2 regions of the Labrenzia sp. 5N genome follow, and region 2 is predicted to be linked to the other one. Evidence: predicted binding sites of a transcription regulator. Region 2 holds the regulator's gene; the other holds the start of a gene.

Region 1 (5,318 bases), on a different contig from region 2:
TGGTTTGCCAGATACCCGGCGGAGGAATCTTTTTCGAAGGTCATCCCTTGCATATACGATAGATAGCACCCTATATAAATAAACATAGCTAGCTATATAATTAGGAGTTCGAAATGACATCACTCTGGACACGCCGTGCCATTCATCTGGCAGCACTTTCCTTCCTGACCGCCAACCTGGGAGTCTCCGCCATGGCGAGTGAAATCAACACCAACGCCCCGGTAACGCTGATCAATTCCTTCGAAGTTCCCGAAGACCGTCTTGCCGATGCAGTTCGCAGCTGGGAACAGGCGCGCGACTTCCTGAAAGAGCAGCCTGGCTACATCACCACGCGCCTGCACCAGTCCCTGTCTCCGCAGGCGAAGTTCCAGCTGGTCAACATCGCGCTTTGGGAAAGTCCCGATGCCTATCAGGCCGCCATCCACAAACTCGGCAAAAGCGGCATTGTCGCGGAATTCAAGGGCATCAGCTTTCATGCTGCGCTCTACAACGTCATTCGGGAGGATGAGTGATGGCGGCCTTGCCCGTAAACGGAAACAGGCTGCTGCACTGGACGATTGCCGCTCTAACCATCAGCGCCCTGGCTACCGGCTATGCCCTGACGAACAACGAACCGTTTTCGCCAGACCTTCTGAGGACCCATCTGGGACTTGGCTTGTCTGCGGGCCTGCTCGCTCTTGTCCGCACGATCTTTTGGCTGGCAAAGGGGGCCCCTCAGCCGGTGTTCGCCGTTCATTCCGGGTTGCAGCAAGCTATCGGCAAGGGCGTCCACGCCGCCTTGCGCCTCGTACCGCTTCTGCTTCTGGTCAGCGGTGTCGGCATGATCGTCATATCCGGTAGCCTGGAAATGATTGCGAATGGCACATTGCCGGGACTTGCGGCTTTCGCCGGATTGCCACCGGCAGACCTGCACCATGCCGCGGCGCTTTTGCTTGCAACACTCACCGGACTGCACAGCCTTGCTGCCCTGTGGCACTGGCAAAGACGAAGTTTCACGGCTTGAGAATGGCAATGCAGAAAAGGAAAGGCCCGGCTGCGTAAAACGGCCGGACCTTCGCTCAGGTCTTGGGAGGACCTTTATCTGAAGTGCCTTAGTTCAGGCGGCTTGCCGGGCCGAGGTTGATCAACCGGGTTTCACCCGGCGCATCGTCGACACCGTCATTGTCGGTGACCAGGATCAGACGGCCATCGGCCGTGATCGTCAGGCCTTCCGGCTTGTCGAGTACCCAGCCCTTGCCTTCGGCCAGAGCCGGCAGGATATCCATGGCGTAATGCTTCTGGACCACCGGGAGCTCAGATCCGTAGGCAGCCGGGGTCACACCTTCCAGGGAGATCGTGGTGATCTGCTTGATGGCTGCGTCTTCACCACCCTTGTTATCGCGCTCCAGAATGGCGAACTTGCCGTCGCCCATGGAGACGATTTCCGACAGGCCGACCCAGCCGCCGGCTGCGCTCTTCGGCTTGTCGAGCGGATAGTGAACGAAGCCCCAGGACTTTTCGGCCGGGTTGTAGATAGCCAGCTTCACCATGCCTTTCGGGTCGTCTTTCCACTCACGCTGAACGGCGACGGCCACCAGCGTCTTGCCGTCCATTTCGAACTCGGCAACGCCTTCAAAGGAGAAACGTGCGGACTGGGCGTTCAGCTCTTCCGGAAGCGTGATTTCTTCCTGAACCTGACCGTCGGTGCCGACTTTCAGCAGCAGGTGCTGCAGTTCCTTTTCCGGATTGCCCTCGGAAGCCAGCCAGAAGCCGCCATCCTTGGCAACAGAGATGCCTTCCAGGTCCAGTTTTGCCTGCTTGCCACCCTGAACGGTTGCATAGGCCACGATTTTTGCCGGCTTGGAAGAGATGTCCAGCGTGTAGATGCGGGCGTCGTCATAGAAGCTGTCGCTGACGGCGTAGAGCTTGTTGCCGTCTTCCGGGTCTGCAGCCAGTGCGGACAGGGCGCCCCAGCCGATCGGCGCGCCTTTTTCCGGGTCGGTTTCGGACACGACCATCGGGTAGGACGGAGTTTCCGCACCAAACTTGTAGAGGGAGACCTGCGCACGAACGTTGTCTTCCGCACTGTCGACCTCGTTGGCAACCACAAACAGGTCACGGCTCGGGATCGCAAGTGAGCCTTCCGGACCGACGTGGGTCGGCAGAAACTGGACGAATTCCGGCTCGGCGCCGGTGTCCTTGTAGACAGCAACGAAGTTGCCGCGTTCGGAATTGACGAAGATCAGCTTTTCACCGCCGAATTCACCAACCGTCACACCTTCCGGCTCGGTGCCCTTCTTGGACGCGCGCTTGGCCGGATAGTGGCCGTTGGCCATGCCAAGGTGTTCCATCTGGTTGCCGCTGTCGAACAGGACCTCGCCCTTGGTGTTCCAGATGGTGAAGCCGCGCGAACCGCCTTCGTAGTCGCCTTCGTTGGCGGTCACGAAACGCTCGTCGTCGATCCAGGCAACCGCATCCGGCTCACGCTTGACGTTTTCGGTCGAACCGGAGGCATCGCTCATGCGCGCCTTGGAAACCGGAATGTTCTCAGCCGAAGCCGTACCGGCGGAGAAATGGCTGACAACTTCACCGGAGGCCAGATCGACCACGGCGATATGGTTGTTTTCCTGCAGCGTGACGACAACCTGGTTCTGGGAGTTGATCGAAACGAACTCCGGCTCCGGATCGGTCGGCGCAATTTCGGCAAGACCCGTCAGGTCGACAATGCGAACCGCGTCGCAGTTGGTCGGCGTGCCGGTTTCGTCCAGATCGAAGATCGCCAGATGGCCGGCCGGCATTTGCGGGATCACGCCGTCGTTCAGATCTTCGTCGCGCTCGTTCTCGATGGCGATCGCAACGAATTTGCCGTCCGGAGAGATGGCAACGCTGTCCGGCTGACCCTTGGCGTCGCACTTCGCGGTGATCCCAAGACCGTCGAGAGCGATCACGGCCAGATGGCCGGACGCATTGACGTAGTCTTCGGACGTGTTGACGCCGGCATAGGCGAATGTTTCGCCGACGGCGACCGAAGTCGGCTCACCACCAAGCGCGGTGCGGCCCATCGGCTGCAGGTTCAGCGGGTTGGCCGCATTGACGAAAACAATGGCTTCGCCCGGGCTGTCGGTGAAGACGAGCGTGCGTCCGTCCTTCGTGGCATAGATGATTTCGGCAACGGTTTCGGTGGCCTGATCCACGCCTTCCGGCAGGGTCTTGTAGACCGGGAATGTGTTGATACGCTCGAAATACTCTGCCTGTGCTGCCGACACGGCGCCAAGGCCGAACAGGACTGAAAGGCTGACACCTTTTAAAAAGCGCCCACGAAGGTCCGCCATTGCACTCGCTCCCACAAAATATCGGGTTGATGGTGCGCGCAAGCTAGTGGCCCTGATTACAATATCGGTGACAGTTGCATGAAGCTTTCATGACAACACCCAGCAAGCCTTGAATTTGCATTTCGAGCACTTACATCATATCAAGGCCGGGCGGTGATCTCCGCCACCTCCATCTTCCAGACTTTCCCGCATTTGTGCCTCCGGCGCATTTTTCATCGGATTTTCCAATGCAGATCGGTTTTGTCCGCTCCGCCATTGTGCTGGGGCTTCTCGCTGCTGTCGGTCCATTTGCCATCGACCTCTATCTGCCCGCCATGCCGGAAATCGTGCAGGCATTGCAGACGGACGACGCTGCGGTTCATATGACCTTCACGGTCTATTTCATCGCTTTCGGGCTAGCCCAGTTGATCTACGGTCCGCTGGCAGACCGGTTTGGACGCAAGCTGCCCGCCTTCCTGGGCCTGATCGTCTTCCTCATCGGATCGGTCATGTGCGCGACCGCGGTCGACGTTTCAGCCCTGACATTCGGCCGTTTCGTGCAGGCACTTGGTGCCGGCGCGCCGATGGTCATCGTGCGGGCCGTGGTCCGCGACCTCCACACCGGACCAAAGGCGACCAGGCTGATGGCTCTGGTGATGCTGGTCTTCAGCGTTTCGCCGATGCTTGCACCGCTCGCCGGCAGCTTGATCATCCAGTTCGGCAGTTGGCGCCTGATCTTTGTGGCCCTGGGCGTGATTTCCCTTCTCGCCATGCTGCAAATGGCCTTCTTGCTACCCGAAACGCTACCGGCCGAGCGCCGGGGCAAGATCGACCCGACAGCAATGCTGCGCAGCGCCATCTACCTGATGCGCGACAGCAGGTTCATGGGTCTGACGCTGATCGGTGGCTTCTCGCTGGCGAGTTTCTTCGTCTTCATCGCTGCCGCACCGCTGGTCTACATGACCCAGTACCAGTTGACGCCGACAGCCTTCAGCCTTGTTTTCGCGCTGAACGCGATCGGCTTCTTTGCGTCTTCCCAGTTTGCCGCCTCGCTTGGTGAGCGCTTCGGCATGGGCAGAGTGGCATTGATGGCCGTCAGCGGATTTGCGGCAGCCAACGTCCTGCTGGTCATTCTTGTGTGGAGCGGCATCGACGACCTGCCGGTTCTGATGGCGCTCTTCTTCATCGGCAACACCTGCCTCGGCCAGGTCATTGCTCCGGTGATGGTCATGGCGCTGGAAGAACATGGCGAACATGCCGGCATGGCATCCTCCCTCGGTGGCACCTTCCAGATGGTTGCCGGTGGCGTGATGATCCTCGTCTGCAGCCCGTTCTTCGACCGGACAGCTTTGCCATTGGTTGGCGCGGTTGCCGCCTGTGCGCTCATCGCCCTGGTCATCGCACTGCTGACCCTGCGCACGTCGCGCGAAGGCCAGGCAATCGCCTGAGGCAATATTCCCGAAACAGGTACGCCGGAGCAGCCTTACACGGGCTCTTCGGCAGACTGACCGATTTGATCGAGTTTCTTCTGCAGGGACAAACGGTCAAGCGAAGACATCGGCAGGTTCACGAACACCGAGATCCGGTTGCTGAGCATCCGGAAGGCCTCGTTGAATGCGACAGCCCTTTCGCTGTCGCTTCCGGAAACGGCTGCCGGATCCGGCAGGCCCCAATGGGCTGACATCGGCTGGCCAGGCCAGACAGGGCAGGTTTCCTTCGCCGCATTGTCGCAAACGGTAAAGACGAAATCCATGACCGGGGCATCCGGCTCAGCGAATTCGGCCCAGTCCTTCGAGCGCAGCTCATCCGTCTTGAAATTGAGCTTGCTGAGCAAGGCAAGTGCTTCCGGACGCACCGCTCCAGCCGGTTGTGACCCGGCAGAAAACGCCCTGAAGCGGCCCTGCCCCTCCCGGCTCAGGATCGCCTCCGCCATGATCGACCGGGCGGAATTGCCAGTGCACAGGAAAAGCACGTTGTAGACATCGCCGGACATTTGATCCCCCTTAACCTCAACAGGTCTCTCCGCAG
Region 2 (5,318 bases):
ATCCCGTGTCGACGGCTACCTGAAGGGCCGCGTCAAGCGCGAGGATCTTGCCGAAGACAAGAACCTGGATGCCGCACACCTGGATCTGGCTGACCAGATGCAGTCCGCCGGCATTCTGGAGAAACGCTTCAACTGGGCCTTCATCACCGGAACCGATGCTTCCGACAGCCGTCCGGAGCAGGCCGGCATCGGGGCGTCCATGATCGGGTCGCTGTTCATGATGCTGGTGGTGCTGTTCCTGTCGCTGCCGATCGGCGTGGCCGCTTCCATCTACCTGGAAGAGTTCGCTCCGCAGAACAAGTTCACAGATCTGATCGAGGTGAATATCTCCAACCTGGCCGCCGTTCCGTCCATCGTGTTCGGTATTCTCGGTCTGGCGGTGTTCATCCAGTTCATGCATCTGCCGCAATCCGCACCGCTGGTCGGTGGCCTGGTGCTGACGCTGATGACACTTCCGACGATCATCATCTCCACCCGCGCCTCCTTGAAGGCCGTTCCGCCGAGCATCCGCGATGCGGCCCTTGGCATTGGCGCCTCCAAGATGCAGTCGATCTTCCACCATGTCCTGCCGCTGGCAATGCCGGGCATTCTGACCGGCACGATCATCGGTCTGGCACAGGCGCTTGGGGAAACCGCTCCGCTGCTCCTGATCGGGATGGTCGGCTTCATCGCCTCCAATTTCCCGGACGGTGTGGCTGCCGGTTTCTTCTCTCCGAACTCGGCCATGCCGGCCCAGATCTACGAGTGGGCGAAACGCGCCGACCCGGCTTTCTATGAACGCGCTTGGGGCGGGATCATCGTGCTGCTGGTCTTCCTCATGACCATGAACATTATCGCTATCATCCTGCGCCGCAGGTTTGAACGCCGCTGGTAAGGATTGCTCCGATGAACGAGATGCCGAATTTTGAACAGGCGAAAACCATGACCGACAGCAAAATTTCCGCGAACAAGGTGCAGGTCTATTATGGCGATACCCACGCCATCAAGGACGTGGACATCGAGATCCAGCCGCGGTCCGTGACTGCCTTCATCGGTCCGTCCGGATGTGGCAAGTCGACGTTCCTGCGGACGATCAACCGCATGAACGACACCATCGACATCTGCCGTGTGGAAGGGTCGATCAAGATCGACGGTGAAGACATCTACGATCCCAAGGTCGATCCCGTACAGCTGCGTGCCAAGGTCGGCATGGTTTTCCAGAAGCCGAACCCGTTTCCCAAGTCGATCTACGACAACATTGCGTACGGTCCGCGGATCCATGGTCTGGCCCGCAACAAGTCCGAGCTTGATGAAATCGTTGCCTCCAGCCTGCAGAAGGCCGGGCTTTGGGAAGAAGTCAAGAACCGTCTGGACGAGCCGGGCACCGGCATGTCGGGCGGTCAGCAGCAGCGTCTGTGCATTGCCCGTGCGATTGCCGTCAGCCCGGAAGTGATCCTTATGGACGAACCGTGCTCGGCGCTCGACCCCATCGCGACCGCGAAGGTGGAAGAGCTGATCGACGAACTGCGGGAAAACTTCACCATCGTGATCGTGACCCACTCGATGCAGCAGGCTGCCCGTGTGTCTCAGCGTACCGCGTTCTTCCACCTGGGTATTTTGGTGGAGGAAGGTCTGACGGAGGACATCTTTACCAATCCGAAGGACAAGCGTACGCAGGACTATATTACGGGCCGCTTCGGCTAAGCATTTTTTAGGTTTCTGAAGGGGACACAGGATGTCTGAACATACAGTCTCGGCTTACGATGACGAACTGACGGCCATGGCCGGCAAGGTTGCCGAAATGGGTGGTATTGCCGAAAAGGCTTTCGCCGATGCGGTGTCCGCGCTGGTGTCGCAGGATCTGGAGCTTGCCAAGGCGACGATCAAGGGCGATGTCCGGCTGGACAGCCTTTACAACGAACTTGAAGTGAAGCTGATCGAGCTGATCGTCCGCCGCCAGCCGATGGGGCAGGACCTGCGTGAAATCACCGCCGCAACGCGCATTGCCAATGACCTGGAGCGTGTTGGCGATCTTGCAAAGAACGTTGCCAAGCGCGTCATCGCCATCGACAGCGACTTGCAGTCGAAGAAGCTTGCGATCGGTGTGGAGCACATGACGGAACTCGCTCTTTCGCAGCTCAAGCAGGTGCTGGATGCCTACGCCCGGAAGGATGCGGAAGCCGCCCGCCGGGTTCAGGAAGCCGACGCCGAGGTCGACGCGATCTACACGTCGATCTTTCGCGAACTCCTGACTTACATGATGGAAGACCCGCGGGTCATTACCCAGTGCGTCCATCTCTTGTTCTGCGCAAAGAACATCGAGCGCATCGGCGATCACGCGACGAATATCGCCGAGAACGTCTACTACATGGTCACTGGCGAGCGTTTGCCGGAAGACCGGGCAAAGGTCGACGAAACAGGCGCGGTCTGACCCGCTGGTAATCGTCGGATTTGCAGAAGATCTTAACGGCCGGCGCTTCGGCGCCGGTTGCGGTAATTGGAGCGAGATGTATGCCGAAGGTGCTCATCGTTGAAGACGAAGAACCGCTCAGCCTTCTTTTGAGATACAATTTGGAAGCGGAAGGGTACTCGGTCGAGTCCTGTGTCCGGGGTGACGAGGCGGAAATCCGCCTGCGGGAAAGCCTGCCGGATCTGTTGCTGCTCGACTGGATGCTGCCGGGCCTGTCCGGAATTGAACTGTGCCGCCGCCTGCGGGCGCGCGAGGATACCGAGCGCCTGCCGGTCATCATGCTGACGGCACGCGGTGAGGAAGCAGAGCGCATCCGCGGCCTGTCGACCGGTGCCGACGACTACGTGGTCAAGCCTTTCTCGGTACCGGAATTGATGGCCCGCGTGCGCGCCATCCTGCGCCGGGCAAGCCCGGAAGTGGTGTCCAGCATGTTGCGGTCTGGCGATATCGAACTGGATCGCGAAACGCACCGTGTTCGCCGCAACACCAAGGAAATACACCTGGGGCCGACGGAATTCCGCCTGCTGGAATTCCTGATGACATCGCCTGGCCGTGTCTTCTCCCGTGAACAACTGCTGGATGGGGTCTGGGGTCACGATGTCTACGTGGACGAACGCACTGTCGATGTTCACGTCGGTCGCTTGCGCAAGGCTCTGAACAAGGGCAAGGCGAAGGATCCTATCCGTACCGTCCGTGGTGCCGGATACGCCTTCAATGACCAGTTCACCTCTGCCACTGCCTGAGCGCAACTTGCAGAATGGAATTAAGGAGCCCGCTTTCAAGCGGGCTTTTTGTTTCTCAGCGGTTATGTGCCTTTCGCGGAGCAAGGTTCTCTTCTGCGACCACCCCATCAGTTGTGTCGGTGTCGGGGCTGATCCTGCAGTCACTGTCGTGGCGGAGCGGTCAAACAAGGTTTGATTTGATGGAACGGAAACTGCATGGATCGGTGCCGTGATTAAGCCGTGGGAGGTCACTGTTCGGGGTCGGGCATCTGGTCAATGGAAGGCCCAAACAAAAAAAGCCCGCCAGATGGCGGGCTTTCTCATGAATTGCTTCGGTGCGCGGTTATCAGCCTGCCTGAGCCATCGTCTTGCGGTCGCGGCGGCGGTCGGCGACCGGCTGATACGCGATCTTGCAGTGATGAGCGCAGTAGGGGACGCCGGCATCGGACTGGCGGCCGCAGAAGTAGAAGTCGTCGGTTGCCGGGTCGCCAATCGGCCATTTGCAGGTCCGCTCGGTCAGCGTCAGGATGGTTGCCCGCTGCGAGATCGGAACGAGCTCTGCAATCGGCTCTACGCGTGGCTTGGCGGCCACCACTGGTGCAGGCGAGATGTCTGCTTTCAGGGCCGTCGCGCCGATCGACTGCGGATGTGACGTCGTCGGTTTCTTCGGCGCTGCACCCGTTGCAGGAGCTGCGGTGCGCGGCCGGCGCGGCTTGGCGCTTGAAGAGGTGGACTTGGCGCGGCCGGACAGGCCAAGGCGGTGCACCTTGCCGATCACGGCGTTACGGGTAACACCACCCAGTTCGCCTGCGATCTGGCTTGCGCTCAAGCCGTCGCCCCAAAGCTTTTTGAGAAGCTCAACTCGTTCGTTTGTCCAACTCATTGCCGCACCCTTTAGTTTGACCGTCCTGCGGCCATTAACCCCGTGTTAAGCATGCGCAAGCACGCTTAATGCTGGCAGATCTAGTGCCTCTTGGTGATTTGCCTCACGAGATCTCGTGTCTGATTGCTGAGAGGTTACAATAACGTTAATTTGTCAGGCAACCACTCGACCCAAACCAGTTGGGGATGAAACGACTTTTCCCCAATTATGGCGAGGTCATTGAGAATTTTATGAAATCCGCCCTCCGCAGCACATGAAATGTCTTGTGCGCCATTTCCATTGACAGTGCATGGTACCGGCAGTGTATAAGAAAGCCGCTGCGTGCCGCCTCATCGGGGCGGCACGTTGCGTTTTGGCCCTTCGGCATCTTTTCAAGGTGACGGCCCGGCGTCGGGGCGACGCAGGGGACAGCAGGGGCGTTTAAAGGAGACAAACGAGGTTATGTCCGCGACTGCACTATTCGGAAATTACGCAAGATCGAACCTTTCTTTCGATCATGGGGAAGGCGTCTGGCTGGTTACCACCGATGGCCGACGATTCCTCGATTGCGGTTCCGGCATCGCGGTCAACGCACTCGGTCATGCCCATCCGCATCTGGTCAAGGCATTGCAGGATCAGGCAGCCAAGCTGTGGCATACCTCCAACCTACACCAGATCCCGGATGGCGAACGACTGGCGCAGCGCCTGTGCGCGGAAACCTTTGCCGACAAGGTGCTGTTCGTGAATTCCGGTGCGGAAGCGATGGAAGCTGCCATCAAATGCGCGCGCCGTTATCATTATGACAACGGCAACCCCGAGCGGTTCCACATCGTGACCTTCGAAGGCGCTTTCCATGGCCGGACCATCGCGACCATCGCGGCTGGCGGCCAGGCGAAATATCTTGAAGGCTTTGGCCCGAAGGCTCCCGGTTTCGACCAGGTGCCGGCAGGAGACCTGGATGCGCTGAAAGATGCCATCGGTCCGCAAACGGCCGCGATCGCCATCGAGCCCGTGCAGGGCGAAGGCGGGATCCGCGAAATTCCGGCCGATTTCCTGCGTGCGCTGCGCAAGATCTGTGATGACAACGGCATTCTGCTGATCTTCGACGAGATCCAGACCGGTGTCGGACGGACCGGCAAGCTGTTCGCTCACCAGTGGGCGGGCGTGGAACCGGACCTGATGGCAATCGCCAAGGGTATCGGCGGCGGGTTCCCGATGGGCGCATGTCTTGCAACGGCAGAAACGGCAGCGGCGCTGTCCCCCGGGACCCACGGCACCACCTTTG

What was found. The regulator PhoB, encoded in region 2, activates phosphate uptake and scavenging genes when phosphate is short. The targets are predictions, from matches to a motif close to TGTCATNNANCTGTCAT.
Region 1: HEP89_RS10265 (esterase-like activity of phytase family protein) is a predicted target of PhoB. The motif match lies at 3,390-3,406, and genes of this name have one in related genera.

What each region holds. Positions count from the first base shown of each region.
Region 1 covers NZ_JAAZTM010000009.1:107,114-112,431, reverse strand. Annotated here, with positions in the region: gene HEP89_RS10280 (MarR family transcriptional regulator) at 1-44, opposite strand, end outside; gene HEP89_RS10275 (antibiotic biosynthesis monooxygenase family protein) at 114-512, shown strand; gene HEP89_RS10270 (cytochrome b/b6 domain-containing protein) at 512-1,003, shown strand; gene HEP89_RS10265 (esterase-like activity of phytase family protein) at 1,092-3,311, opposite strand; gene HEP89_RS10260 (multidrug effflux MFS transporter) at 3,539-4,738, shown strand; gene HEP89_RS10255 (arsenate reductase ArsC) at 4,774-5,283, opposite strand; gene HEP89_RS10250 (metalloregulator ArsR/SmtB family transcription factor) at 5,300-5,318, opposite strand, start outside.
Region 2 covers NZ_JAAZTM010000002.1:241,948-247,265, reverse strand. Annotated here, with positions in the region: gene pstA (phosphate ABC transporter permease PstA) at 1-874, shown strand, start outside; gene pstB (phosphate ABC transporter ATP-binding protein PstB) at 922-1,683, shown strand; gene phoU (phosphate signaling complex protein PhoU) at 1,715-2,410, shown strand; gene phoB (phosphate regulon transcriptional regulator PhoB) at 2,491-3,192, shown strand; gene HEP89_RS01920 (GcrA family cell cycle regulator) at 3,518-4,054, opposite strand; gene HEP89_RS01915 (aspartate aminotransferase family protein) at 4,496-5,318, shown strand, end outside.